Linked DNA regions of Agarilytica rhodophyticola. The protein of the gene in region 1 interacts with the protein of each later gene in a pairwise test. Links are inferred from orthologs where the notes say so. Each region holds a gene or a part of one and is shown on either strand. Other genes may lie near its edges. The genes, in order: cysE and cysK.

Region 1 (15,851 bases):
GAAGAAGCCTATAAAGAATTAGGTATTGGTACAGGCGACTTTCACACAGTATTGTTAAAAGCCATTGACGTTATTTTGCAAGCCCCTGACATACAGGAAGCCATGCTACTAACACGCCCAAGCGTCAGATATAAGTTCAGTGATAAAAAACTTGAAAATCTACCACCAGCTCATAAGCTAATGTTACGCATCGGCGGTGAAAATAGCGAAGCGTTAAAATTAGAGTTGCGCGAGATTAAAAAGCGTTTAACTAAAGCTCGATAATATATTGATAATACGCGCTACGGAGTTCATTGTGTGTATCAGACTAGCTTTTTTTTGTTTAGTGTTTTTATTCACAACCTCGGTTGTTGCTAAAGAGAGACTGATTGAGAAATCGGTATACGATGGTAGTTATCGTGGCGTAAATATTACGATGATTCGCGAGCTGTACCATTTAAGTGATAAGCACTTTCGCTTGCAAGCCAAAGCTAAAAGTTTTTGGGGTACAATCAATGAAGAAGAAGAGTTTTATTGGTTTGAAAATGGTGAAATCCAGCCCGTCAACTATCAATATAGTCAGAGCGTGCTCGGCGTAAAACGCATCCGGTCGATAGCCTATAATTGGCAAGAGAGTAAAGCACTTAGTATAGATAAAAAAAAGCAAGTTTCACTGTCTTTGGAACCAGGTATATTAGGCCCGATGACCTACCAGTTAAAACTGCGACTTGACCTAGCAGCAAAAAAAGAGAATTTACAATATAAGTTTATTAATCGAGGGGCAATTAAAGACTATATTTTTAGCCCGGTGCATACCTTAAAGATAGAACATAAAAACTCCACCATCGAAAATGCCCTCTATGTAAAAAGAACAAATGAGCGTTCAGATAAACAGACCAACCTGTGGTTTGATGTGGACAAACACTTTGTTATTGCCTCCCTTGAACATATTAAAAAGGGCAAGCGACACCGCCTGTTTATTAGTTCAACGGAACTCTACCCTCCTCTGTCAGGTACACCCTATGCCGACTTTTCACAGGCTCAATAGGGCCTATGCAGATTAGAAGGTAAAGTAAAACCCAGCTCCGGCAAAGTTATTTTCAACCTTATCCGTCTTATATTGATTAATTTCTAGAGTAAAACCAAAGTTGCGAGCAAACTGATAGTCAAAACCAAAGCCTAGTGCGTAATCCCGTCCATCTTCTATGAACTCACTTGTGGGAGACTCACCATCGGGAACAGTTTCAAGTACGATGGAGCGTTCTACTTCCCACGCAAACAGACCTACACGGCCGAAAACAGAGAGGTGCTTAAAAATAGGCCACTTGCCAACAAAAGAAAACTCGGCCCCCATGGGGGATAAAGTATCTTCCAATTCATTGGCATCGGGCATGCCGTCGGCAGTCCCAACATCGTAGCTGCCTAGGTCAACATAAGCCACTTCAACAGAAAACTTTTCGGACAGTTGGTTGCCCAGGTATACACGAAAGCCAATATCACTATCGAGCTCTGGAGTAGGGTCGTCTTCACCCACATTGGGGTTACTCGCCCCTGCAGTTCCACCAAGATACACTTGCGCAAAACAGCAATTGCTTATCAGAAGCGCCGCCATTAACGCCAGTTTGACTACATATCTCATTTATCCACTCCAACTCGTCCTATACGCCACAGCACTTATCAATGAAGGGCGATTTTATATGATTACGCGCTATCTTGCGATTATCGCGGCAACTAGAGCCTGCTAACACTAAACAATCGAATTTTGGTCATCATTGCACATATATGCAAGTGGCCTAGTTCACATGTTTTATTGGCAACACACACCAATATTAATAAACCAGCATTTTCTAAAAGTCGCCTATTGTGGTAATTTAGGCCGCCCAAAAACGAGCAGGGATAAGGTATTTGGTATACCTTGAATGTAGGGGCTTTTGACCTTGCATTATCACTACTGATAGCGCCTAAGACCTGTTCATACTAACTGCAACTTTATGTGATATTACGTCGTATATTGATTAAACGACAAACACTGTTCATATGAGAGAATATGGATTCTAAAAACGAAGAACTTGTTGCGCTTATTGCACGATGTGCGATTAAGGATCAGGCTGCCCTCAAGCTGCTATACGAGCGTGTCAGCCCTTATTTAAACGCTGTTGCATACCGTATTTTAAAATCGGATGAAATGGCCAATGACGTGTTGCAAGAAGCCTTTATACAAATCTGGCAAAACGCAGACGCATATCGGCCCCATATGGCAAAGCCACTAACGTGGATGACCAGCATACTGCGCTATCGCGCGCTGGATCGTTTGGACAAAGAAAAACGCTATCAACAACACATTCAGAATGATGATGACAGCGAAGATATTTTTAGCACAATACCAGCAAACTCAAAAAGTGCGCCAGAGTCGACGGTTCAATCGTCGCAAGTGAGCCAACACATTATGATTTGTTTAGGGGGACTTAGCGAAAAAATTCGAGAGAGCATTAAGTTAGCATATCTTGAGGGGTTTTCGCGGGAGGAAATAGCTAATAAATACGACACCAACCCTAATACAGTTAAATCATGGCTCAGACGAGGATCTGAAAGGTTAAAGAAATGTCTAGAAACGAAGATAGAAATGACGGCATAACCACGACGTCCCTCGCCTTCGAATATGTCTCAGGCATTTTACGTGGCGAAGAAAGGGATCAAGTGCAAACACGTTTGCAAAGCGACGAGTCACTGCGCGCCGAGGTACGCTTTTGGGAGGAACAACTTATGGCAATACAATCTCAAGAGGAACGCCCTCCCATGCCGAGCAGCTGGGATGCCATTGTTGATAAGATTAATGCACCCAAGCATGAGCCAACACGGCAACAAGTAAGGGAGCAAGAAAGCCAGAAGACAGGTTTCAGCTGGGCCAATTTCTGGCAGTGGGGAGCACCGACATTTGCCGCCATAGCATTAATGTTCGTGATGTTCGGCTATAACCCTATCACGTCGCAAACATCAACACCGAATACTGACTATGTTGCGGTGCTTACTGATAATAGCGGCAAAGCCCTGCTTACTGCGTTAACTGCGCAGGAAGGTAAAAGCATGTGGCTAAAGTGGGAAATAGAGCAACTCGATGAGGACAGTGATGCTCAGCTTTGGGCAGTATCCAAACGGGACGGGGAAATTCGCCCTATTACCGTATTAGAAAATACTAAGATAGAAAAACTCGAGCTCAGCGAGGCTAATTGGCGATTAATAACAGATGCCTCCTATTTATTATTAACCAAAGAGGAAGAAGGCGGCTCAGCGATAGATGAACCTAGTGATATATTGCTGGCAAAAGGATTTTGCGTGAGGTTTAGTCAAAGCTAATAGATACATCTACATTGTAAATATAACAAATGGTGAGCGCTTGTTAACGCTATTGAGTTTATCGCGCCGCCTCCCTTGATCTTCAGCACACGCTTGTTGTAACGTAGGCCGCTCTATAATATTTTGAGATTTCACTTATGTTACCGGTGAGCCTACAGTCATATGTAAGCAGAGATAGCAAGCCGTATATTGATGTCGGCAAGTATGATTGTTCGATAAATAAAAACCTTGTAAGACTGCTATTACAAAAAAATGTAGCGGCATTTTCTGTAATTCTGAAAGTTGCGGTTGTCTGTCTTTTTGCTCAGCTGTCTTGGGCCGACGAGGCTGTCATTAAAGATGGCAAACTACGTCAGTGCCTTGAAAAAATTGGCAAAAAAAACAATTGGCAAACGCCCAGCCAGTTCACCGAAGTTGTCTGTCACAATAAAAATATCGAATCATTAGAAGGTCTCTCTCACTATAAAAACCTCGTTAAGATTTCGCTACATAAGAACAAAATTAATATTTTCGATGGTAACAATTTTTCTGCTTTACGCACTTTAAATTTAGGGCGTAATACTATTACAACGATAAATTTACAGTCTTTGCCAGAATTAGAAGAGTTATACCTGTTTAAAAATAAAATAACGTCCTTGAGCCTCAAGAATTTGCCAAAGCTAAAAAAGTTAAAAGCGAATTCTAATCTTATTACTGAGTTCTCCTATCAAGCGCTGCCTGAGCTCAATAAAATTTATCTATTCGATAATGAAATGGAACATATAGATATATACTCTTTACCCAGCATGAAATACATGGATGTCAGACAAAACCCAATGCCTGATGAGCTATATGAAGAGATGGACGAGTTAAACGGTATTACAATATTGCACGATGGTAATGCCGATGACTGGAATTAAGCATCTTTTCTCACCTCGTACTTTTTTACAAAGCACAGTCTATTTTATAGGCACGATGCTGATAGTAAGTGACATCCAAGCCGCTGACCATAAGCTCGACTATGGAGTGCGACTGCGTCATGCAGACCTAAAGGATGGCGAAGTAGACGGCCAGGCACAATCGGCGCTTATACGTCTTAATCTCGACTCTTCATGGACATCAAATCTGTCTACATTCATAGAGCTGGACTACGTGGAAACAGGCTCTGAAGATGAGCACAGCGATGGCGCTAGATTTAATGGTCAGCCAGCGATTCCAGATGTCCCAGGCTTTGATCTCAACCAAGTGCTTGTGCAATACGACTTTACCAACGGTCAAATCAAACTGGGCAGACAAAAGATTAACCTGGATAACCAGCGCCATGTAGGTGCTATGAGCTTTTGGCAAAATGAGCAAACCTTTGATGCTGCACGCGTAGACTTAAATTGGCTTTCCAGTTCACAGTTCAATTATATTTATATTGCTAATGCTAATCGTATAAGCGGAGATGATGCGGATGAGAATTTAGATCCTAGCGATATCAACTTCGCCCAATTCGCAGGTCGCAGACCACCGCCAGCGTTGGGAGATCACGAGCATAATACACATTTATTACGTGCAGAATTTAACGAATGGGACTATTCAAAATTAAACGTCTATTCCTACATTGTCGATAACAAAGACGTACCATTAACATCCGCCAATACAGTCGGTGCTAGTTACGCATTTAAATACAAGCCGACCACTTTCCAATACCGTGTAGAAGCTGAAGCAGCAATTCAAAAAAGAACCGAAGCCCCGACCGAACCAACGCTGCCTTATTATAGATTTGATATTGGTGTGGGAATAAAATCCTTCGAAGTCAGTTGGCGCTACGAACAATTAGCATCCAAAAATGGCATCCCTTTTTTTTCGGTGCTTGGTTCACTACATGAATTTCAAGGCTGGGGGGATAGACTTAATGCGCCACCAGCCAATGGCCTTGAAGACAAATCTTTTCGAATCACATGGCGAAAAGCCCCATGGAAAATCGACGCTCGCTATCACAGATTTGATGAAGAAAGTGGCTCACAGGATCTTGGAGAAGAATTTGATATGGATATTACATATAAATTTCTAAAGAAACATTCGTTTATGCTGCGCTTCGCAGACTATCAGGCAAATGAAAACACTAGTCTAGGTATTGAAGATAGACGCAGAGCCATTTTTAGCTATAGCTATAATTTGTAATAGTTACTTAAGTTGCAATAGTAGTTTATATGTGCAGTAACAACTATTGCTAAACAAAGCCCAATGGGCTTATTGAGCATTTCACTCACCAACTTGTAGCACGCTTTATACAAATGAAATGCTCTAAAAAAGAAAGTAACTAAACTATAAGTTACCTTTGAAAGTGTATATACCACCGTCAATACCATCATTATCGCCATCTAGCTGACGACCGAAAATATCCATAACAGATGAAATTGAAGGATTATTTATTTGCAGCTCGATACTATCAACGCTATTCATATCGCCCAAGTAGCTCACATTTAATATATTGCCAATAGCCTGCACTTGAATATCGCTGCTACCAGCAAGAGTTTTGTTGCCTCCGCTAACAAGATATAAAAGCACAGTGTGTTCAGATAGTGTAGATGCATCTAGTTCAGCACTGGTTTGTACAGAAAAGGTAGTGCTACCTTCAGTTTCGGACAACTGTGTACCGAACACTTTTGTGCTGGTAGTTACTGAAGCCCCCTGCATTGCGCCATTAGCAATCCAGCTGCGTATCATAGCAATTTGCGCAACACTCAGTGGCTGACGGCCAAGGGGCATTCTCCCACCAACAATATCAGGTCCACCTTCGACTTTTCTGACCAGATAACTATCGTCAGGATTATTGGGAGTAACTCTCATAAGCGAAGCCACCTCCCTTGAAGTCACATTTACCAGGTTGTTAAAGCTAGTAGTAGCATCATCCAAACCCAAACCTGCAGACGGAGAAGCGCCACCATGACACTCAGCACATGAAGGAGTGAATATCTGATCCTGTATCTGCGCTAAGGTAGCGACAGGAGTCGGGGTAGGCGTTGGCGTGGGCGTTGGAGTAGCCGTCGGCGTCGGAGTGGGCGTCGCGCTGGCATCAGGGCTGGGGCTAGGTGTCGGTGTTGCCGCGGGAGTTGGCGTTGATGTGGGGTTATCAGCAAATGCATCGCCATCATCGCCAGAGCCTCCACCGCAGGCAATTAATGTTGATACCGAAAGCGTAACGAGAACAACTTTCGTTAACCTTAAGTGATTCAAGATAGTACTGGTCAAAGAAGATTTCATTATTCTCTTGTCTCCGATTGATGATGAATTAACAAATAAAAAGAGATACGGAGCGCCAAAAAGAAAGGTTGCAGCCCACTATCTATCATACTTTACACGCGATGACATGTTACAAGCCTTAAATATCGCAAACGATAAAACAATACAAAGCCTTTAAAGTATTCATATGATGCACTGGAATGACAGACACGAAAACATCTATTAGAGCCAAAGCCTTGTCTGCGTCACATTTTGACCCAATTCTAATAAGGGTCTCGTTCCGGCGACACAAACACATATTACAATACACTGCTTTCATACAATTAATGCAGTTTTAAGCTTGCCTTAAACTTGTTCACAGATAACACTATGGTTATCGTATTAAAGCCATTTATGTTATTCAGCACGAAATAATCACTAAATTATATGAACTTTGAAATAACTTTCGGGTTGAAAAAGGCATAATGACCCTAATTATTATATGGTAATGATGTATTGGAGTAGATATGCAAACAGGTCAAAAAACCGCTGTTTTCAGGCAACAAGACTCTATTTGGCAAGCGATATGCGAGGAAGCTAAGCATCAGGCAGAAGTTGAACCTGCCTTGGCTAGCTTTTTCCATGCTACCGTACTTAACCATAATACCTTAGAGGATGCGCTAAGTTTTCATCTAGCAAATAAATTGGCGAATCCGGCTATTTCGGCGCTGCAAGTTAGAGAAATTATTGAAGAATCGATAAGACAATCAGGTGATAAGACCGACTGCCTCAGTGAAGCGGTAAGAGCTGATATTGCCGCAGTATATGAACGCGACTCTGCCTGCGATTCTTATTTACTCCCCTTCTTATACTTCAAAGGCTTTCACGCGCTACAAGCCTATCGTGTTGCACACTGCCTTTGGCAAAATAAGCGGGAATCTATGGCTTATTTTCTGCAAAGCCATATTACTGTCACTTTTGGGGTGGATATCCACCCTGCGGCAAAAATTGGCAAAGGTATTATGCTTGATCACGCCACCGGAATTGTCATTGGAGAAACAGCAGTGATTGGCGACGATGTGTCGATCATGCAGGGAGTAACACTTGGCGGCACCGGCAAAGAAGCGGGTGATCGTCATCCGAAAATTGGCAAAGGTTGCTTAATTAGTGCAGGAGCAAAAATCTTGGGTAATATCACCATAGGTGATGGTGCTAAAGTAGGTGCCGGCAGTGTCGTCCTCAACTCAGTTCCCGCCCATACAACAGTGGTCGGTGTGCCAGCAAAAGCCATAGGTACACCTACTAGTGAATCACCAGCCCTAGAAATGAATCACGAAATACAGTGCGACAAGAGCAATAACAAAGGTTAACACCAGAGATTAATCGAGTTTATTTTAGGGCCTTTTAAAAGGCCCTAATTGCTTTTATAAGTGTTCAAACGCAAAAGCAATTGTCTGGTCAATAGATTGTTGCCCTTGAAGGCACATAAATAATCGATCAACCCCTAGAGCAACCCCAGCACATTCGGGCAACCCCGATTCTAATGCCGCCATAAATTTAGAATCTATTTTTACTTCTTTACGTCCAAGGCTTTTTCTTGAAGTAACATCCTGCTGAAATCGCTTAAACTGTTCTTCTGCATCCGTTAATTCCCAATAACCATTGGCCAGCTCCAAACCACACCAGAATAGTTCAAACCTCTTTGCAACAGGCACGCCTTGCTGGTTTTCAGTGACCCGGGCAAGAGCACATTGGCAGGCAGGATAATCATATACCACTGTAGGTTTTTTTAAGTGGGGCTCTACTTGATGACTAAATAATAAATCCAACCACGTACTCTTATCATCACCTTGCCAATGGACATTAAGTTGCTCTGCCGCAACTTTCTCAAGTTGCTCCGCTGTCGCGTAATGAGGATCAATACCTACCTTTCGCTCAAATATCTCGCCATAGGAAACCCTGTCAACACATTCACCCGGTTTTAAACATTGGATTAACTCAATAACTTCTTCGATCAGTTCTTTATCCGTATAGCCTTGGTGATACCACTCCAACATAGTAAATTCTGGATTATGACGTTTACTTACTTCATCGTTACGAAACGCCTTGGCCAAGGAATAAATTGAGCCAGAACCACCTGCCAATAAGCGTTTCATAAAAAACTCAGGAGAAGTCTGTAAATAATAGGGGGAGCCATTAACATCTAAATCTAGCGCACAAAGATGCACATCCGTTACGGTAGAAGCTCCTATTGCAGGAACATCCACTTCTATGATCTTCCTGCTAGCGAAAAATTTACGAATATTAGATAACAGTTGAGCTCGCGCAATTAAGGCGTCTCTGTCTAGTAACGACTGCCACATAATTGAAAATACACGATTGAAAATATACTGAAATTTTACATGTAGGATAAAACTCAGAAAAATGCAGGAAGCACTTTTCTGAGTATCGCAAATAAAAATGCGATGTTATTTACTCGCTCGACCTAAATATTCTCCAGTACGCGTGTCTACACGCACCACTTCCCCTTGAGAGACGAACAGTGGAACTTTAACAACGGCTCCAGTAGATAAGGTCGCAGGTTTGGTTCCGCCCTGGGCAGTGTCACCTTTCAAGCCGGGATCAGTCTCAATAATTTCAAGCTCAACGTGATTAGGGGGTAATACCGCCAAAGGCGCACCATTATATAGAGTCACCACTACTTTATCTTGCTCGCGCAACCACTTAGCACTATCGCTAACGGCATTCTTGTCGGCTTGGTGCTGTTCAAATGTATCTGGCTCCATGAAATGCCAAAACTCACCATCGTTGTAGAGATATTCCATTTCGACATCCATAACGTCAGCAGCTTCAAGAGATTCACCAGATTTAAAGGTTCGCTCCCAGGTTCGGCCCGTTTTAAGATTTTTTAGTCGCACTCGGTTAAAGGCTTGACCTTTACCCGGTTTAACAAATTCGTTTTCAACAATGGAACAGGGGTCCCCATCGAGTAAAACTTTTAAACCACTTCGAAATTCATTGGTAGAATAGCTAGCCATTTTGTCCTCAAAAAACTTATTAGATACACTGGAACCTGTTAACAGCCCCTAGTACTGTTGGAAAAAGCGCTAATGATACCTCGAACGATCCCTACATGGCAGACTAAAAGTTGGCAAGAAGAGCTTTCTGACCTAATAACTCAGCCAGAAGAGCTATTTTCACTACTGAATTTGCCTGCCGAGCTCTTACCTGCTGCACAAAAAGCACACACATTGTTTCCTCTGCGAAGCACCCGCGCGTATGTCAGCCGTATACAGCAAAATAATCCCGACGACCCCTTACTCAAGCAAATTCTGCCCCTTGGTGAAGAGTTAATTGAAACACCCGACTTTGTCGATGATCCTCTTGAAGAAGAGGACTTCACCCCTGTTCCTGGCCTGATACACAAATATCATGGACGTGTATTATTGATTGCGGCAAACCAGTGCGCGATTAACTGTCGCTATTGTTTTCGTCGTCACTTTGATTACCAACAGCACGCCTTATCACGTCAACAATGGCAACAGGCATTAGACTACATAAGCAACAACAAAGATGTTGAAGAGGTGATTCTTAGTGGCGGCGACCCTTTGGCAGTTTCTGACCGCCAACTTTCTTGGTTAGTAGCAGCACTCGCTGAAATTCCCCATGTAGAGCGCCTGCGCATTCACAGCCGTATCCCAATTGTTGCTCCTTCACGCATTACCGAAGAATTGTTGGCAACATTAAAAGACTCAGGTCTATTGGTAAGCCTTGTCATTCACTGTAATCATCCACAAGAGATTGACGAAGAGGTAGCAGCAGCCCTTACCGCCCTAAAGAATAGCGGCATCATTTTGCTTAACCAATCTGTTGTATTAAAAGGTGTCAATGATACCTCGGAAACCTTGATCACATTAAGCAAGAAGCTTTTTCAATCGGGAGTACTGCCTTACTATCTACATTTGTTAGACAAAGTTAAGGGATCATCACATTTCACAGTAAATGAGGTCGATGTCCTCTCGCTAAATCGCACGTTACTTGCTAATCTACCGGGGTATTTGGTGCCGAAATTTGTAAAAGAGGTACCAAATGCGCCATCTAAGGTTCCTATCATCTAAAATAAATAATATTGAAACCTCAGAAACATCCAGCTCTGGAATATAGGAGTGTGTAAATTAGTTCAATGATTGATATATGGAAACTTGGCCTTAGGTGCTCATCGGTATTAAAGGGAATAGTAATAGATGAATGATAATGTAAAGCCTAGCCAGTTATTGAAAATGATCAATTTACCACCGGCCACCCTACCACGCTTAAATTTTTGTGGTAGCAATAAGGCCAGTGGCGTAAGGGAGTGGGTAGACAGTTTACTTGCGACCAAAGTTATGCATACCAGCAGTAAGTTGTATCAGGCAATTCCAGAGGTATCAAGGCTTAAAACAGACTTTCAAAATCGTTTCGAGATTTTAGAGATACTCCGCCCGAGTATCCAATACTCCATTTTAGGTTTGCAAAAGAGCTTTTTGAACCAGCCCCTTATTCTGCCAGAGAGCGCGCAGAAGGCTGTTCTTGTGGCTCAGTCACTGCAAAAAAATATGATCGATGGCTATGTTGCTACGGTAATGCAAATTGCCCAGAATGGCCGCGCCAATAAACCTACATTAGATTTACTGACTAAAACCATTCACCGTGCGATTACCGGCATAGGATTATTGTTTTTTCGCAATTATCAAATATATGCTAGCCCACCGGCAAATATGTGGTCGATACTCAATATCTTGTATCAGGTTGCCAGTTACTACGACCTCACCAAAACACCAGTAACAGATATCACCCTAAAAACTACACGGGCGTTGAGCATAGAAAATGCCTACAGCCGTGTACTAATGCTCGCTTGCGCCAAAACCAACCAACTTAGCCAAGCAGAGATCGAACAAGCATATACCGCTTTTGAAAGTTGGTGCCAAGCAGTGTCGATTAATGCAGGCTTGAGCGATGAGAGCGAAAACTTTTTTGCCGTTGACCTACTTAGCAGTCAAGGCCCCATTTTCAAATCAAAAGTACAAGCACAAAACAGCGGGCGCTTTATTGAGCTTGATTATACAAGCTTACTTAGCCAACTCTCTAAACAGTCCGCGGCCTCCGAGGAAAACTTAAGCGCTGGCACCAAAATCACCATAGCGAAGGATTTTTCACCGCCACTACTCAATCACCTTATACAAACTTGGAGTAATGTTGCACAAAGAAAATACGAACGAAAAAACATCGAATCTCCTGCCGACGTGTCTATCGGGTTGACCGACTGTCATTTCTTTATCTGCAACGGCCAAGATTTTGACTACTTTTTGCGCAGCTCGGGCTCTCATGAGCCTCAGAAAATCTCCCGTTTTTCGCAAGGATTAACACCTGCGTCTCATTTAGATAATTATCAAAACAGCTCTGCGCCGGTATATCGTGTATCATTACAAAATAGCAGTGCGGGTGGTTACTGTATTTTGTGGCAAGGTGACATTTCAGCCAAGGTTGTTGCAGGCGAAATTATAGGCATAAAAGAAATTGGTAAGCGCACTTGGTCAATAGGTGTTATACGCTGGATGCGTCAATTAAAACAAGCATCACAGCTTGGCATCCAATTGTTGGCAAATAATGCCAAACCTTACGGTGTTGCACAAAACTATGATATGGGCGGCTACTCTGAATATATGCGAGCATTTTTTATTCCTCCTTCAAAATTCGGCCACGGCAACCCTACGCTCCTTACCGCCTTCGCTCCCCTTCAAGAGTTCGATAAAATTAAACTTATCGATGGTGAGCGAGAGTGGACAGCCAAACTCGAACGAGTAGTTTTTTCTACTAAAAACGTGCAACAATTCCGCTTTAGAAATTTGGATAGTGGCGATGCTCAAAATACAGGCTCAAAAGACACACAAAAGTCTCACCAGCCCAAAAATTTTGATTCATCATGGGAATAAGATAAATCACCCTTATCTTATACCTTTGGATACACAGAGAATTTATATTCCGCCATGTATGTATTCTCTGTTTATAATTCGTATTTACTAAGGTCTAGTAGCTTTCTTTAAACAATGACAATCAATAGCGCAACCAGATTACTTATACTCAACGACTCAAGATCTGAAGCCGAACGCCTAATTAGTATGCTGCATAATGCAGGCAGACCTGTGCGCGCTCAGCATATTGACAGCCCGGAAGCTCTCAGCAAACTTTTACAGGAAAAAATTTGGGACCTTATGATTGGCATTGATAACTGTGCCAATGTTCCCCCCGTCGAAGCCATTCGACTTATTAAACGTTTGAATAAAGATGTGCCGGTTATTTTACAAACCGATCGCGATGGCTCCCTACCTATTGTAGAGGGTTTGAAGCTCGGCGCTGCCGATGTTGTTACGCTAGATGAAGATCAGCATTTACTCTATGTCATTCAAAGAGAATTATCTAATCGCTCACAACGGGAAGAGCGACGTTTTTCAGAGCGACGTTTTAATGAGGTAGTGCGCAACAATCAACAACTGCTAGATAGTTCGAGGGACTCAATAGCTTTCGTGCAAGATGGCATGTTTTTATATGCAAATGAATCTTTTGCTGAACTTTTAGGTCATGAAGCGCAAGATGATATTGAATGCATGCCCGTCATTGATATTGTTAAAGCGGAAGACCAATCAAAAGTTAAACACTTTCTAAAAGAGTTCATGATTAAAGGCAGTGATATTGAAGCCACTGAACTTAAGTTTGTCGCTCAAATGAGCGACGGCACAGACAAACCTTTGGCTGTTGATGTCTGCAAATCCACTTATGAAGAAGAAGCTTGCATACAGTTTTTAATACGAGCTAAAGCAGTCAATAACCAAGAACTTGAAGCTCAATTAGAACAAATTAAAAATAAAGATATGGCCTCAGGCCTATTTAACAAACACTACTTAGTAGACAACTTGGACAGTGTTGTTGGTGCCGCTATCAATAAAAAATACAACAGCGCGCTGTTCCATATAGGCATCGACAACTTTCTCGATACTGTGCAACAAAAGTTAGGCATCGCCTCGATTGACGCTGTTATCGCTAAAATAGCAGCATTTGCTAAAACCATGGAAAAAGACAACGAAGTTTTATGTCGTTTCAATGAAGATAGCTTGATCTTGCTAGTACCTAAAACAAGCGCCAGCAAAGCGCTGGAACGCGCACAGAAAATGTGTCAAACATTGCGAGACAATATTATTGATGTAGATGGTTCTACTCTACAATTTAATTATCATATTGGTATTGCATTAATTACTGAAACCAGCACTAATAGTGATGTGCCCATTGAGCACGCAGTAAAAGCGCTCGACCTTATTCGCACCCTATCAGAAAATGACGGAACCATTCTAGCCAAAATTTATGAGCCCGAAGCGAAAAAACAAACCAAGGATGACATCCAGCACATGGTGCAAACAGCACTTAGTGCGGGTCGCTTTAAGCTGTTATTCCAGCCTATATTAAGCCTTAGAGGTTCTAACAAAGAGCACTATGAAGTATTGCTGAGAATGATGGATGAACAAGGCAATGAAGTTTCACCCAATGAGTTTTTAAGCACCGCGGCAAAAATTGGTGCCACCACAAAACTGGATCGCTGGGTCATACTTGAGTCAATAAAAATTCTTTCGGGGCATCGAAGCAAGGGTAATAACACTCATTTAATTGTTAACCTCAGCAGGGAATCGGTTCTCGATGCTACCCTACCGCCCTGGCTAGGGGTTGCATTTAAAGCGGCAAAATTGCCACCTGATGCACTAATTTTTCAAATGCGAGAAATTGACGTCAACGATCATTTGAATGTGGCCAGCACCTTTACCCAACAATTAAAGAGCTTGGGATGCAGCACCAGCATCAGCCACTTCGGTTGCGCGCTAAATCCATTTAATGCTCTGAAGAATCTCGAAATTTCTCACGTTAAAGTTGATGGATCGTTTACTCAAGACCTACAAAATAACAGTGACGATGAAAACTCTCTCAATGAGCTAGTTAGCGAGCTTCACCAAAATGACAAAATAACCATCGTCCCCTTCGTTGAAAACGCCAGTATTTTATCGAAACTCTGGCAATCAGGCGTGCATTATATTCAAGGTTTTTATCTGCAAGAACCTACTGATCAGATGGATTATGACTTTGATATGGAGAGCTAGTGTAGCTCTCCATATCGAATTCCAGTTCAAAGTAATGAAGATATAGCTCTGTTTGACATCTTTTTAATCATGCTTTTTATAATGTAAGTTTGGTAACATAATCCCTGAATGCTTATTATGTTTATCCGCTTTCAAATTCAAAGGTTTCTGTTATGGCTCTCCTCCTCTCTGTGAACCACACGAAAAACCAGCTTGATATTGAAATAGACCGCTTTGCACAACTTGATAGCTTCACAATTTCAGATTTAAACCGCGTAGGCACAGCTGCCCAGGTACAAGAAGATATAGAAAAACAAAAGCTGGCACGGTTTCGACGTAAGGGCTAGAAAATGGATAGCGATGCGCTCTTAAATGAGCGACATTATTCCAGCCGTATGGCACTGCAGCTTAAACGTGCAGGCTTCCCGAGGCCCTCGAGCCATTGTGACGCACATGCAATCATATCTGGCTCACATAAACTCGCGGCACAAATGCGCGCCATCCTTGCATGGCTTAAAATGCGCATTGACGATCACCATAATGGTTGTTGGCTTCCTCGTAATATTACAGATAGGGTGCATATGCCTGCCTTTCTAAGGGATGCAGTGCCACATCAAAATGTTCATACAAAAGCATATTATCAGTGGCTAGAGCATCATATAAACCCCATCAAAATTACTAGCCTTGATGCACTAGTGAAAGCTTTTAGAAAAATACGTTTTAGCTTACAAAGTGGTATCGTCCCTAAAAACATTTGGTCATAGAAACGGAAAAAATGGCACTTTATACAATTTATTCAGACTTTGATCACTTTGCCATTATTGGTTTTGATCAAAGGCAGGTAATTAAGTTATGCGGTAATACACCGCACGGGCGCTTTGATTTCCTTGGAGTTCCCAAATCCTTTAAGGACATTATAACTGAGCCTCTCAATGTTAATTTTTCTGATGATAGTGACGGTATGGCAGGTACAAAGATTCCTGATATACAGGTGTTTCACGGACGAATGTTTTTGAGTAAAAAAGCTTATGCTGCTCTTAATGCTCTCATCAAGGACGACGGCGAGTTTTTCCCGGTATGCTATGAGAAAGGGGATGGGTATATCTTTAATCCCTTGAGTGTTGCCGAAGATGTGGATGGGCTGGATATATCCTTGTGCCATAAAAACGC
Region 2 (15,231 bases), 1.2 Mb from region 1 along the record:
TATTGGTGCGGATACTAACAACACAATTACTTTACCCTTGATTTCTTGTTGCTTAGCCGCATTTACCAAAGCATTATTTAATCGCTCTGCCAACTGCGGTTCGATAAATGCATTTTCACCCGCGCCAGCTTTTTGTGCTTGCTGTACTGACTGAAGCAACAACTGTTCCAGCGCGGAATCCAAAGTAATAACTGGTAAGTTATTTTCTTGTCCTACAATGTTCTGAACAATCTGACGGGAAAGTGCGGCACGAGCAATCGCGGTAAGAGTATTAATATCAGAGTTTTTACTTGCATTAGCTGCCAACGCTTCGGCAATAGTGCGCATGTCACGAATGGGAACTTGTTCTTTTAACAATGACTGTAAGGTTTTAAGTAACTGATTAATACCAATAGTATTGGGTATTAACTCTTCCACCAACTTAGGCGATTTTTCCGCGAGTAAATCCAACCATTTTTGCACTTCTTCATGGCCGAGTAACTCATGGGTATGTGCCTGAATAATTTGGTTAAGATGGGTAGCAACAACAGTACTGGGATCAACCACAGTATAACCTAGGGTTTGTGCCTGATCTTTCTTACTCTCATCAATCCATACCGCTTCCAAACCAAACGCAGGATCAACAGTCTTAACACCATCGAGCTTACCAAATACCTGCCCTGGATTAATCGCTAAAAATTTATCGGGAAAAACCTCTCCTTCTCCCACCATCACCCCCATCAAAGTAATGCCATAAGCGCTTGGGAGCAGGTCTAGGTTATCGCGGATATGGACGGCTGGAATAAGAAAACCCAGATCCTGCGACAGTTTTTTACGAACGCCCTTAATGCGCCCTAATAGCTCGCCATTTTGTGATTTATCTACCAAAGGGATAAGACGGTAACCGACCTCCAGACCAATGATGTCAACTGGCTGAACATCATTCCAACTCACTTCACTTTGCTCCGCAGGCGCTGGACTCGCGTGGTTTTCAAGTGCTGGTGCAGGGCTGACATTGCCACCAATGTCTTTAGCATGTGGTTCGCCACCTATTTTTTTACCAACAAAGCCTCCTTCTTCAACCACCTCTACTTGCTTACGGTAATGGATGTAGTAAGCCAAAAAAGCACAGATAATTGCTAATCCTAAGAAAGGAATATGGGGCATTCCTGGAATAATCCCCATTAAAAATAAGATCGCAGCGGCTACCGCTAGAGCTTTCGGAGATTCAAACATCTGCGAAAGTACTTGGCGATTCATATCTTCAGAGCTGTTAACACGGGTTACCATAATTGCCGCCGCGACAGACAGCAAAAGGGAAGGAATTTGAGCTACTAATCCATCACCAATAGTTAACAGCACGTATTTTTGCGTAGCATCGGCAAACTCGAGGTCGTGCTGCGCCATACCCACAGCAAGTCCACCGACAATATTGATAATAAGAATTAAAATACCGGCAATAGAGTCACCGCGCACAAATTTACTTGCGCCATCCATAGCACCGTAAAAATCAGCTTCTGCCGCCACATCAGCGCGGCGAGTTCTGGCTTCATCTTGATCGATAATACCAGCATTGAGGTCGGCATCTATAGCCATCTGCTTGCCAGGCATGGCATCCAGAGTAAAACGCGCACTCACCTCTGAAATCCGCCCAGCACCTTTAGTTACGACAACAAAGTTGATAATAATGAGGATAATAAACACCACTAGACCTACCGCATAATTACCACCAATCACAACTTCACCAAAAGCTTGTATAACCTTGCCAGCAGCGTCACCACCTTCATGCCCACGCAGTAACACCACCCTGGTGGAGGCAACGTTTAAAGCCAAACGCAGTAAGGTAGCAATTAGCAAAATGGTAGGAAATACAGCAAAATCTAGTGGACGCAAGGCGTACACAGCTACTAAAAGAACAACTATAGATAAAGCAATATTAAAAGAAAAAAATGCATCCAACATGAAAGGAGGCAGAGGTAACATCATCATACCAAGCAGCATTAATAGCAGTATTGGTACACTCAAATTACCTCGGCTTAAACCTTTAACATTTTGCCAAGCATTGTCTGCGGACATGCTTGCAGGTAAGGATTTTAAATGTTGGAAAAAAGGTTCAGCCATATCTTTCTCTGTAAAAGTCATTTTATTGACGCATACGGGCGGTATTCCCTACTTTTACAAAACCTATCGCAAAATCTATACCTGACTTTTTATTTATTATGACCAAAGGCTTCCTGCCTTTGGGTCATAAGTCATCGCCAAATGCTTTACGCAAAAGTGTGATTTTGCTGGCATTGGACGATTCGCATTGGCCTAAGGCCAATGAGCAAGCCATCCCTGGCTTGCATTTTTATTTATTATGACGAAAAGCTTCATGCTCCTACCTCAACCGCAACTCAAGTTATCGCGATGTTATTGATTGCTGATATGAAAAAACGAATAGTTAAGTGCAACTAATTGGGTGCGACAAAAGTCTATAAATTGAGGTAAACTACGACAACAAGAGATAGATATAACAGGCTATATAATATATATCTATGTCAGCACAGGGTTACGCTCAAAAAAATTATAAACCTGGAGGTGATAGCCATGTCTTATGTAAAATTCACACCGGTGGTGAGTTTGTTACTGCTGATGGCGACTCAAGTGGTAGCGGTAAACATCGAAGAGCCTCTACCCGATCAAAATCAAAATATTATCGTGGAAGATGTCGATGTATTGGCATTAAATAGTGAAATTAAAACGCTCCTCGATGAAAAAATTAAAGTTCTCCCCAGCAAAAGACAACGCCTCCTAGCTCTACACACTCTCCTCTATGATCCCGCCCAATACAATATTCGATATAATGCATATTTCACAGCGTCAGCCATAGAAACATTCTATAACGGTTCTGGCAACTGTATTTCATTGGCCAATTTATTTATCGCTACCGCACGATATGTAGGAATAAGGGCCCGTTATCAAACAGTAAACCTTGAGCGTCAATGGCGCCGACGCGACGGCTTTTATGAAGTGCCAGGGCACGTTAATGTGGTGGTCAGTTTACCTCGGGCGAAAGTTCTGGTGGAGTTCAACCAAGCTTATTTTGACCAGATTGGCGATAGCAAAGTGGTATCAAAAATGATTACAGATGCCCAAGCAAAAGCTGAATATTATAATAACTTGGGAGTCGCCTACCTCAATCAGAAAAAATACTCTATGGCCGTCGCCTACTTTAAAAAATCGATCAAAACACATAAAAAACTTGATTTTGTATGGTCGAATTTAGGCGTGGCATACAAACGTTTGGGTGATTTCAAAGCTGCAGAAGAAGCCTACTTAGCAGCATTGAAATACAACTCCAAGAATAGATCCGCTATCGGTAATATTTATATCCTCTATTCAGAGTTAGGGGATGAAACCAAGTCTCAGGCATATGCCAAAAGAGCCGAAAAATATGCACGCAAGAACCCTTACTACTTGGAAAAATTAGCCAACACTGAGCTAGAAGCCAAACGATATGACAAGGCCGTGGCTTTATTTAAGGCTGCAATTAAAATTCACAAATTAGAACCAGATTTTTACCACGGCTTAGCTGTCGCGTACTATTATGAGAATGATATAGAGAATTCTAAAAAAGCACTTAGGAAGTCTATGGAATTAGCTGAGTCAGAAGAATACAAACTTCGCTATCAACGCAAGTTAAATGCGTTAGCAGGTGCGCACTGATGTGTTATTAGAACGCCAAAAAGGACAAAAAAAGGACATTTAAGCTAAAAAAAAGACAGCAAAAACACCTATTTATGCTTTGAGAGTTTTGTCAGATAAGAGTTTACGTTAAACTTAGAAAATATAGTCTGCTCGAAAATAACTGTTTGTTCTCAGTTGCAAACGGGGCAAATACATCTGGAGAAACTTTTACATGGGAAAACCTGAAATCAGTCTTTATTATCATCCCACCACAACGGTTTATATAGACGATAATAGAGATTTTCTAAATTCATTAACCCTAAAGTCAGAACCAGCTGTATTCAAGCTTTTCAGCGATCCTCATGAAGGTCTTGCCTATGTGGAATCGCAGTTCAAACTTAGCGAAAACTTTAGTAAAGGCGAACCACTTTCTCCTGATATTAATACGCCTAGTAAATTGGTTTTACCTCAAAATCAAATCTGCAGAAAGCTAGATACGTTGAACCGCTTTGCCGAACCATCGGTAATAGTTGTGGATTTCAGTATGCCACAGCTTAACGGTCTCGATCTGTGTTCACAGATATCAAGCCCTAATGCAAAAAAGATACTGCTAACCGGCGTTGCTAACGAAAAGCAAGCAATACATGCATTGAATTGTGATTTGATAGACTTCTATATTGGTAAAAGTGAAGAAGAGCTGACCACTCGACTAACATCAATTGTTAGCACGTTAAATAACCGTTATTTTACCGATTTAATGCCACTTTCCAGCCACGATGCCAAACAGCAAATCCCCTTCCTCTACGATTCGGATTTTGCCGACTATTTTGAGCAATTATGCGAGGATCTGGGCGCAATTGAGTACTATTACGTTACTAATCCTGGGGGATTTTTACTGATCGATAAATTTGGGACAATTAGTCGCCTTATCGTTTTGACGCAGGATGAGTATCGTAATTCAATCAAGGAAGTACAAGAAAAGGGAGCTTCTAGCGATTGCATAAGCACCCTTGAAGAACACAGTCATGTGCCATTCTTTCAAAATGAAGATGGTGTTTTTGATGAAAAAAGACTCGAAGCGTGGAGCCAAAATATCTATCCGATTCAACGTATTAATGGCAACCAGGAATACGTCTGCGCATTACTTGAGAAAAGGTTTAAAAGCTTGACCTGCTATCAGGACTATATAGAAATGCCCTCTAACAGGCTGCATTAAGCTTTAATCACTTTAATATAGGCGCAACCAAGCATGGCCAAAAGTCATATAGTTTTTGATCCCGATAGTGATATCGACACGGTATCGGCCACATTCGCGCATAATATTTCAACGCCTTTAACAATTGCTCAACTCAATGCCGACCTACTCAAGCAATATTTTGAGGCGATCATGCAAACGCTAGAGACAAAGAATTGTGAGGCGATACCTGAGCATTTACGGCCTGCGATAGAAAAAGCCCCCGAGCTGATCTATAGCAATTTAGAAAGTATCCAACGTACATTAGTCCAGTACAAAAGTTATCTCAACGCTCAGCACAACAAGGCGAATGACAAAGGTGCAGCAAAACAAGAGTCTGTCGCCTTACCCCGCGAAGGTAACTACCGGATTCTGTTAGTAGACGACGAAGATATCCACCATGATATTGGTGAAGCTGCTCTGGGCTCCAGCCACACGATCACCCATGCACTTAGCGGTCGCCTGGCACTTAAAGAGTGCCAATCGTCCACATTTGATATCATTTTAATGGATATACAAATGCCAGAGCTAGCAGGCCCTCAGACAGTTGAACAACTTAGAAGCTTTATCAATAAAAATACTTTAATTATTGGTTTAAGCAATATGCCAATCCATTCTCAACGTGAAGAATTAATACGGTGTGGATTTAACGGTTTTCTCGACAAACCACTAAAACGCGACTCATTTAATGATTTAATAGCGTCTTTGACGAATTGATGCAGTTATTGTGCATGCATCCAATACAAGAGCTACTTATTTAAGCTAAAACATTAAAATAGAAAGATATACGTTAAGAAGATTGTGAAACCACTACCCATATTAAGTACATTAGCCACCACGCTCATCGCTATTAGTGACATTAGTTACGCCAACGATGAGCTAAAGCTAGAAGAACTAATTGTTACAGCACAAAAGCGCAATGAAAACCTGCTTCAGGTACCAGTTTCAGTTCAACTCTTTGACAGTAAGTTTCTTGAAAGTTCAAATATTAGAGGCCTAGGCGACATAGAGTTTGCAACCCCCTCCTTAAATTTTGGTCAGGGAGGAAGAAAGACACGAGGAGAAATTGCTATACGAGGTGTGGGTGACTTCTCACGTAATATTGGCGTTGACTCGCGTGTCGTAGTTTATATAGACGATGTACCTCTTGGTCGCTCTTCAGCCTTTGATTCAAGTTTAAGTGATATTAAACAAATCGAAGTATTAAAAGGCCCTCAAGGAACCTTATTTGGCGCCAATACTATCGCCGGTGCAGTTAATATTATTACAGCAGCACCTAAGGAAGAATTTAGCAACACAATCCGTGTAGAAGCAGGCAATTTCAATCATCATCGTTTAACGCTGCAATCAGATATACCCATTAACGAAAAAGTGCTCACCAGCATTCAATTAAATACAATTGAAACTGATGGTTTTATTGAAAACATTACACTTAATCGCAAGTTACAAGGGACCAATTTAGATTCTTCAAGACTAAAGGTACAGTTGTTACCCAATGATAAGTTGACATTAACCGCCAACTTCGATTGGCTGCAAGATCAAGCGAATCGACTTAATGCAGTAGCGATTGCGGATGATCCCACTTTTCGAGGTTTTAGTCTCACACCAAACCCAAGACAGGTAGCCCATAATGCGCCAGAGTTTGAGCGCCGTAAAATCTGGGGAGGATCACTTAACTCTTCCTATGATTTCGATTCCAACTTTCAGTTTATATCTATAACGGCTTATCGACGGAGTGAGTACCAGGAGTTAAGCGAAGAAGACTATTCTCCTCTACCCGCAATTTTTACAGTATTTGATGAGGCATTTGAGCAGTGGACACAGGAATTTAGGCTTGTATCCGACCGTTACGAGAAGTTCGACTTCGTTATTGGCTCATTCATTTCATATCAAGAAATTGAAACTCAACGCGGCTCGACACAGTTAGAAGCAACAGGTGGTTTGTCATCTGTTCAAACACCAGGAATGTTGGAAAATCAATCGCTATCTTTATATGCTCATGGTAACTACCGCATTACACCAATAATAGAACTTACGGCAGGGGCAAGGCTACAAAGCGAGAAAAAAGATCTCACGTACTCCATCCAAGATACAACCGGGCTTTTTACTAATGGCAGTATTGTAGACGATGAAACGTTTACGACTTTTTTACCTAAAATTGGTATTAATTTTCATTTAAGCGAAAATGGTTTACTTTATTCCAGTATTTCTAGGGGCGCGAAAAGCGGTGGCTGGAATGCCGACTTTGTCACCTCACTGGAAGATATAAATTTTGATCAAGAGTTTGCAACAAGCTATGAGCTGGGCTACAAGGCCGAATTCTTGGATCGCAGATTGAGAGTTGACACAACGGCTTTCCTAACCAAGTTTAATGACTTCCAGGTTTTTCAGTTTGCTCTAGCAGATGGAGCTACCACTCTATTGTTAACCAATGCAGGTGAAGCAACTACCCAAGGTATTGAACTTGACACTCGCCTCAGTGTGAATAGGTATGTGGACTTCTCATTCAATGCTACATTCCTAAATGCACAGTTTGACGAGTTTAAAAATGGCAATCGTGCGGGCGACGATTTCTCGGGCAATGATTTACCAAATTCACCTGAACTTAAGGTCTATTCTGCGATAGATGTTCTCTACCCAGTTATGGGAAATAGTGAACTGAGCTTTCATTTAGACTACAGCTACTCTGATGATTACTTCTCTAATCCTGATAACTCAGATGCATTCGCATTAGATAGTTTTTATACCTTAAACGCTAATCTTGGCTTAAATCTGGGGGATCAGTGGACTTTCTCATTATGGGGCAAAAACCTTACAGATGAGCTTTATTTAAGAAGTCGTGGACTATCTTTTGCGCAGATTCCTAGAGGCTTCTATGAAGCCCCTAGAACTTATGGCTTAACAATAAAATATACTCAGTAGATGATAAGAAAGGTTGTTATCAGTCTCTAACCTGCAAGCGGCTTGTTGACGTGGTCTTTTTTATTTGTATATGAAGACTTAATAGAAGCTACATTATCGTTGTAGACAGCTATTGACAGGGGAAATTTAAAAATAAACTCACTTCCGGCACCTTCGATACTGCGAACATCGATTTGCGCATGATGTTCGTCAGCAATGCGCTTAATAGCCTGCATACCAATGCCACTGCCAAGCTCTTTGTTGCTACTTACATCGTCCCATAGTTTCGCAATCAGTTCTTTAGACATTCCCGCCCCTGTATCGGTGATTGACAAACACACATGATTTTCTGTCTGCCAAGTAGAAATTGTTAAAACCAGACTCTCACCATAACGACGCGCTTCCATCGCGTTTTTTACAAGATTAATAACGAGAATTTTCAGATCATCCGCATCCCCCATTATTTTCGGAATATCTGAAAAAGCATAATGAATATCATCGATACCTTGGCTAAACAAAAATACACTATCCTTTACCACATCAGGTAAAGACAGAGGCTGCACCTTACGTTTGCGCTCGCCTTTCAATATCCCAGCCATAGTAGCAATCAAACGAGAGCCCCGCTCAACTTGCTCTAATACAATGTTTTTTTGCTTTTCCTTGTCATAGATATCGTTAGACAAAACCCCATCGATAATAGCCAGAGGCGCTTTGATATCGTGATGATAATGGTTCATTACACCAAGCATTGATAGTGTTTTCTTGGCTTGCCCTAGCTGCGTTTGCATTTCTTCCAAGCGATCAATTCTATGAAAATGCTGCCCTAGCTCCACCTGTAACCATTCAAACAAGCGAATATCGTCGTAACGATAGTAGGAATGTCCAAATAGTGGGCCCATCATCACAATCGCCATCACATGACTGTCATGCTTAACGCAAAAACTCAGCATAGCTTGCTTTTTATTAAGTGCCGGCTGAATTTCAGTTTGCGCCTCGTCGGTCATGATAAAGCCATTAAAACCCGAGCAGCACAACACAAATGAATCATCACCATCAATAATAGAAACTCTATTATCAGCTTTAAACGCCCCAACGGTTGAAGTTGTGGTATTAGCATCTGGCTTCACCAGCAAAACAGAATAATTATTAATCTTAACAACCTGAAGAAGATAGTAATCTAACGTATTAACAAGAGCGTCTAAATTGACACACTCATTGAGCGCATGTTGCAGCTTTAACAGAGTTTCATCAAAATCATAACTATCACTGGCAAAAAGACGTCGCGTATTAGGCAATACAAACTGAAGAACTCTGGGATAAAGCTCCAACGCAAAAACCATACACATTATAAAAACAATAATTTTGCCAGACGACTCGTTAATAGGTTCGAGAAAAGACGTGAATTTGAAACAGCACCAGACGGTAATACCGAGCAATAGTCCTCTTGCAATACTAACACCCAACGCAGAGCGCAAGTCCATAAGGTGATGCTGGAGGGTAGAATAAAATAATAGGCCAACAAATAGTATATGCGCTAGCGAACTCATATACTTGGACAAATAAAAGTGGTGAGGCATAAAAAAGATATTAGACATGCCGGCAATAAAGCTTACACTAATAGTGATCAACAACCACTTAACCCGCTGTTTCTCCCTGTTTGTAGCAGAGCGATAGCAAATAATAGATAAACCTATAGCACCGGCAAAGCTCCACAAAAAGCACGCAATAAAGGCATAGTAAATAGCGTCAATTTTGGGCAAGTAACCTGAATCTGTCGCTGTCAGAACCGAGGGAAAAACAAACACATTAGTGATACACAGCAACAAGCTAAAAGCAAATGCTGGAATAATAATAACATTGAGAAAGAACTGAGAGCGCCCCCCTACCAGACGCCATGTAAGCAAGGCGAAGCAAGGCGGAATCAAAAACATTCCCCATCGCAAAACCCCGAATACCACACTCAAAATATCTATATTATTAAGAGAGCTAAGTGCATATAGCTCTAGCGACCACGCACTTGCGCTAAATAAAATGTAAGCAAGAGCCTTGGCTGCAAGATTATCTCGTTTTCGAATGGCAATGATACCTAATACAATATCCACCAACGCTGTAATTAGGTACTGGTTCATTAATGAAATTGTCCACACTTAGATTGCGCTAGTCGCTTAGAACGTGACATTATAAGCTTTCTCGCTCGCTCCACATCTGTGCATGCCATTAATACTGTTTCGAAGTTAAGATGTGGATACGCCTTTACATCTGAAATGGTTTTACAGTAGAACATTTTATAAAAGTTAACATGCTCAGGGCGAACAGCAATAACAACATTTTGCACATTGTACTTGTAGGTTTCCTCAACAATAGATGAAAACAGCATCAGTCTCGCATGCTTGCCGCCATACCTCTGAAAACGGGGATCTACAACAAATTTATTGACTTCGACAAAAGGAACGTCCAGCCCAATATTTTGAGCTAACTCTTGTTTGAAGATCTCCATACAGGGAATAGGTATATTCTCTTTAGGATCATATCTGCACGCACGTATAGATGCCATAGCCTTACCATTTCGATACATTAGGTATGATGTGCAATTGGGCAGAGCATCATAACTATCTATAAATTTTTCAGAGTTATTCCTATTTATATATCCTTCGCTGCTATAACTTCGATACCGCATCGAGTATACCCTGTCTAGCATTGGTCCTGTTGCGGCAAGCATATTATAATCAATTTGCTGTACATTCGGATATTGCTGTATGGATTTCAGTAACATCTTAATACCCCTAAAGCTATTTTTATTTTAAATTGGCGCCAGTGATTTATTGAGAAGAGCAAAAAATTGTCGTCTGCACCCTAGTGAACAGGGTCATGTTCGGATATACTTCCCGAAATCTTCAAAATCCATCCATTTTCATATAAAGAAAAGACTTAATATTCCAAAACCTTCTTTAATGGAGTGCATCAGATACATCACATGAGCTTCTAGTAGTTAGCTAGCTGTTCCCGAGTACATTTAAAAATGAACTCTTTCTGATAAAAACACACTAGAGCTACTTCAAAAATGGTTTTCGCGCCAAAATATCGAATTTATGAAGCCAGCCACTTATTCCTTGTAAGGTATTTCCTTATAAGAGATAGGGCTAGATTGGAGTTCATACCTGCAGAAATCGATCAAAACATTACAATCACTGCTGACATATAAAACAACACAAATCATATCAATATATTGACAAAAGAATAGGCGTGCCAAAAATAAAACTTTGTATCCCTATTTGAAATTCTCCAAAAAGCCTCAAAATAAGGTAGATTGTTTATTCTTTTCGTTAGAATATGTTTCATTATTGGATATAAGCGGTCAGTTTTTATGAGGTATTTGAGGGCATGACATCCACAGCAAGGTCGCCACAGGAAAAGTCACCACAAGACACCAAGGTTATTATTGGTATGTCTGGCGGTGTTGATTCTTCAGTCTCGGCGCTTCTACTCAAGCAGCAAGGCTATCAAGTAGAAGGCTTGTTTATGAAAAACTGGGACGAAGACGATGGTACAGAGTACTGCACAGCAGCAACAGATCTTATGGATGCGGCCGCTGTATGCCAAAAACTAGGCATACATCTTCATACAGCAAACTTCGCTAAGCAGTACTGGGACAACGTATTTGAGGACTTTTTACAAGAATACAAAGCGGGGCGTACACCAAACCCCGATATCTTGTGCAATAGAGAAATAAAATTTAAGGTATTTCTGGAATACGCTGATAGTCTAGGGGCAGATTTTATTGCCACCGGGCATTATACACAGACCCGCAAGGCTGAAGATCAAACGTTACTTTGTAAAGGTTTGGATGAAAATAAAGACCAAAGTTACTTCTTACATGCTGTAGGTAGCAAAGAGTTCTCCCGAACGCTTTTCCCTATTGGCCAGTTGGAAAAAACGAAAGTAAGAGAAATTGCACAAGCCAATAACCTAGTGACACACAACAAAAAAGATAGTACAGGCATCTGTTTCATTGGAGAGCGCCGTTTTAAAGATTTTTTGCAAACCTATTTACCAGCACAACCGGGCGATATTGTCACTGAAGAAGGCAAGGTTATTGGAGAACATCAAGGTTTGATGTATCACACTATTGGCCAACGTCAAGGCCTTGGTATTGGTGGGGTTAATGGTGCGAAAGAAGAAGCCTGGTACGTAGCGCGTAAAAACCTGGACAATAACACTTTACTGGTTGTTCAAGGAGGCCAAAACCCGCTTCTGTTTGCTAAGGTTTTGATTGCAAATCAAATGCACTGGATCAACCAAACACCACAAGATGGTTTGCGTTGTATGGCGAAAACCCGTTATCGCCAAGCAGATCAGGCTTGCCAACTGCACTATTTAGATAATGGGGATGTACGTGTGGAATTCGACACCCCACAAAGAGCAATAACGCCAGGGCAATCGGTTGTATTCTATACAAGTGATATTTGCCTAGGTGGCGGTATTATCCAGAAAGCTGAAGAAATTTAATCTTAAGGTTTTATTTTGGAAAAAACGTGGAGAAATATTGCGATAGCTCTAGCTGGCGCAGCACAAGCAATAAATTTAGTAGAACAATTAGCAAAAACGGGCTATCTCAGGAGTGAGGAATTTGAAATAGCGGTAGATAGCTTATTTGAACAAAACCCAGAAAATACTGAATCTGTATTCGGATCAGTCCAGCAATTGCGGCTCGGCTTACAAATATTGCTTAGCTTATTAGAGTCCCATAGAGATCCCAAAAACGCGGATGCGCTGCGCTATATGCTGGGTGTTATTCACATTCAAAAACGTTTAGCCAAGCGCAATGATGTGATGAACATCATTGGGTCTCGCTTACAAAAAGCACAATACCAAGTACAGCACTTCGGCAAAACCCACGAAAATGTTGTGTCGAACATCGCTGACATATACACCGATACAATAAGTAAGTTTCAATACCGCATTCAGGTCACGGGAGAATATAGCTATTTACAACAGCCAAGACTTGCGGCACAAGTGCGCGTGTTACTGCTTGCGGCTATCCGAGCCATTACCCTTTGGCGACAAATTGGTGGTAGTCGATGGCAGCTATTATTTTATCGCAATAAAATAATCGAAGAGTGTAAGATTTTGGTTGAGGAAACACGCATTCATTGAATTATTTAAACAGTAGACATGCTCACGAAAATCATGGTCGGCATGCCTACTTTACAATATAAGAATATCCTTTGTTAGCTACTCTTGCGGCAAAAACCCTTCAATAGAAAGATAACGCTCCCCAGTATCATAGTTAAAGCCTAACACTTGAGCGCCGTCAGGTAGAGAAGGCAATACCTGCTGAATCGCAGCCAGCGTTGCACCAGAGGAAATACCGACCAACATCCCCTCTTCCGCTGCGCATCTTCTCGCCATATTTTTTGCATCATCTCCATCGACCTTAATAACGCCATCAAGTAGCTCGGTATCAAGGTTTTTAGGGATAAATCCCGCGCCAATACCTTGAATAGGATGCGGACTAGGTGAACCTCCCGATATTACAGGTGACGCTTCAGGCTCTACAGCAAAAACTTTGAGATTCGGCCATTGCTTCTTCAAAACCCTCGCACAAGCGGTAATATGTCCTCCGGTTCCAACACCCGTAACAATAGCATCTAAGCCGTCGGAAAAATCGTTAAGGATTTCTTGGGTGGTATGCTGAACATGTGCATCAATATTGGCGGGGTTTTCAAATTGTTGTGGCATCCAGGCATCGGGAGTCGATTCTAACAATTCCTGCGCCTTGGCAATGGCGCCCCCCATACCTTTTTCTTTTGGTGTTAGCTCGAAAGTAGCGCCGTAGGCAAGCATTAAACGTCGACGTTCTATCGACATGCTTTCGGGCATCACCAGCAGTAAACGATAGCCTTTCACCGCAGCCACCATAGCTAAACCAACGCCGGTATTACCTGAAGTAGGCTCAATAATAGTGGCGCCAGGCTTTAGAGAACCCTCTCTTTCTGCCGCTTCTATCATCTCCAAAGCGATCCGGTCTTTAATAGACCCTCCAGGATTTGAGCGCTCACTCTTAATCCACACGGATTGTTTAGCGCCAAATAAGCGCTGGACTTTGATATGAGGAGTGTTGCCTATTGTCTCTAAAATCGTCTGTGCTTTCATAATGTTTTACCTGCTAGCGGAAAGGCTATACTTCGTACATAAAAGAGCAAATCATAAGGCAAAACTAACAATCAGACCACAACAATAAGTTAACATTTTTATCCAAACATTTTAGAATATACCTACCTTTATATGCCCGCTTGTTAGCAAATCGCTATTACACCCCACCAGCACAATGAACAAGCGCAATTTATATTAATACCCGATGTACAGACTTATCCTAAAAAGACAATTTCTCGCTTTTTATTAATAAGCACCATATACAGTCAAAGGCTATACATATCTATATCTAAAGATATTTGTAACAAAATACTTTTAGTGCCTTAAACACAGCAACAGAAAATAGCAAGTTAGATTTTTTTATTAACAAAAAAAATTTTTTAGTTTTTATAAGCTTGCAGTTTTAACTTCTATAGACTCATTGTTTTAACAAACTTATACCAGGAAAATGAAGTATTACCTACATCCATCTAACACAACAATCCAAACATAGCGCGATATAAAAAACAAACAATACAAATAAAAATGTCGCATATCCGCTGGCACAACTATATTTATTTTATTAATAAAATAAATATAGATGACATTTATAAAACTTAACAAAAAATAATTTTATATTTTTCAAAGCAGACAATATTAAAAACCCTCACACCACTTAAAAAGCAATTTTAACTAGACGGGATTTATACAAAAAAAAATAATATATTAGAGACACAATAATGGTAATTAGATCTCACTCCAAATAAATAAATATATTAAATTTAATAAAATTGTTTATTATTATTTGCTCACACACAACAATAATCGTAGTAAAGAAATGAATATAAAAAACACTTGCTTTTCAGCCATTCTCGGTACGTCTTTATTTTTTAGTCAATCTAGCTTCGCAGATATCACTCAAGGAGTCGTCATACCAGGTGAATCACTACCAATAGGAATATCTGTAGGTGATACTAGGGCAGAAGTCGAATCCGTACTCGCGACTATGCCTGAGTTTGATTTAAATGATCCGAACAATACTTTCTGTGATGTCAGAAATACTTGTTTTTATTTTGCAGAAATTAGTGCAGATAATTCTGAGATATTAAAGATCAGTTATCTAGGTGACACAGCAACTAGACTTACTTGGACTTTTGGAGACTGGACCGTAAATGGGGTATCACTGAATGACATCGCCGAAGAAACATTTACAGAATCGGATCTAGTTGCAGCTTTCCCATCAGCACGATTGGCTCGAATCGTCGATTTTCGAGGTGTTAGAAGAGTCATTTTGTCGAGCCCTAACGAAGGCATCA

What was found.
Region 2: the proteins of cysE (region 1) and cysK interact in binary tests that used the Escherichia coli proteins (3 or more experiments, as listed by UniProt). The link is inferred for Agarilytica rhodophyticola from one-to-one orthologs.

The regions. Positions count from the first base shown.
Region 1 is NZ_CP020038.1:1,497,772-1,513,622, reverse strand. The notes cover bases 6,173-8,970. They hold cysE (serine O-acetyltransferase), read left to right. Parts: upstream 6,173-7,049; coding sequence 7,050-7,892; downstream 7,893-8,970. Other genes in these bases: epmA (EF-P lysine aminoacylase EpmA), read right to left, coding at 7,947-8,885; BVC89_RS30110 (hypothetical protein), read right to left, coding at 6,173-6,564. Also shown: BVC89_RS06425 (DUF3014 domain-containing protein), read left to right, coding at 1-264; BVC89_RS06420 (DUF3108 domain-containing protein), read left to right, coding at 296-1,027; BVC89_RS06415 (outer membrane beta-barrel protein), read right to left, coding at 1,040-1,618; BVC89_RS06410 (RNA polymerase sigma factor), read left to right, coding at 2,027-2,614; BVC89_RS06405 (anti-sigma factor), read left to right, coding at 2,581-3,333; BVC89_RS06400 (leucine-rich repeat domain-containing protein), read left to right, coding at 3,471-4,232; BVC89_RS06395 (alginate export family protein), read left to right, coding at 4,219-5,481; more of BVC89_RS30110, read right to left, coding at 5,626-6,172; efp (elongation factor P), read right to left, coding at 8,991-9,560; EF-P beta-lysylation protein EpmB, read left to right, coding at 9,633-10,640; BVC89_RS06365 (hypothetical protein), read left to right, coding at 10,767-12,494; BVC89_RS06360 (GGDEF/EAL domain-containing response regulator), read left to right, coding at 12,609-14,702; BVC89_RS29580 (hypothetical protein), read left to right, coding at 14,855-15,028; BVC89_RS06355 (AHH domain-containing protein), read left to right, coding at 15,032-15,445; BVC89_RS06350 (hypothetical protein), read left to right, coding at 15,457-15,851.
Region 2 is NZ_CP020038.1:2,746,946-2,762,176, reverse strand. What follows is about bases 11,977-14,776. They hold cysK (cysteine synthase A), read right to left. Parts: upstream 13,937-14,776; coding sequence 13,016-13,936; downstream 11,977-13,015. Other genes in these bases: BVC89_RS11695 (hypothetical protein), read left to right, coding at 14,754-14,776; hflD (high frequency lysogenization protein HflD), read left to right, coding at 12,305-12,937; mnmA (tRNA 2-thiouridine(34) synthase MnmA), read left to right, coding at 11,977-12,289. Also shown: flagellar biosynthesis protein FlhA, read right to left, coding at 1-2,100; BVC89_RS11740 (transglutaminase-like domain-containing protein), read left to right, coding at 2,569-3,687; BVC89_RS11735 (response regulator), read left to right, coding at 3,881-4,864; BVC89_RS11730 (response regulator), read left to right, coding at 4,898-5,599; BVC89_RS11725 (TonB-dependent receptor), read left to right, coding at 5,684-7,804; BVC89_RS11720 (sensor histidine kinase), read right to left, coding at 7,831-9,912; BVC89_RS11715 (N-acyl amino acid synthase FeeM domain-containing protein), read right to left, coding at 9,912-10,556; more of mnmA, read left to right, coding at 11,165-11,976; more of BVC89_RS11695, read left to right, coding at 14,777-15,231.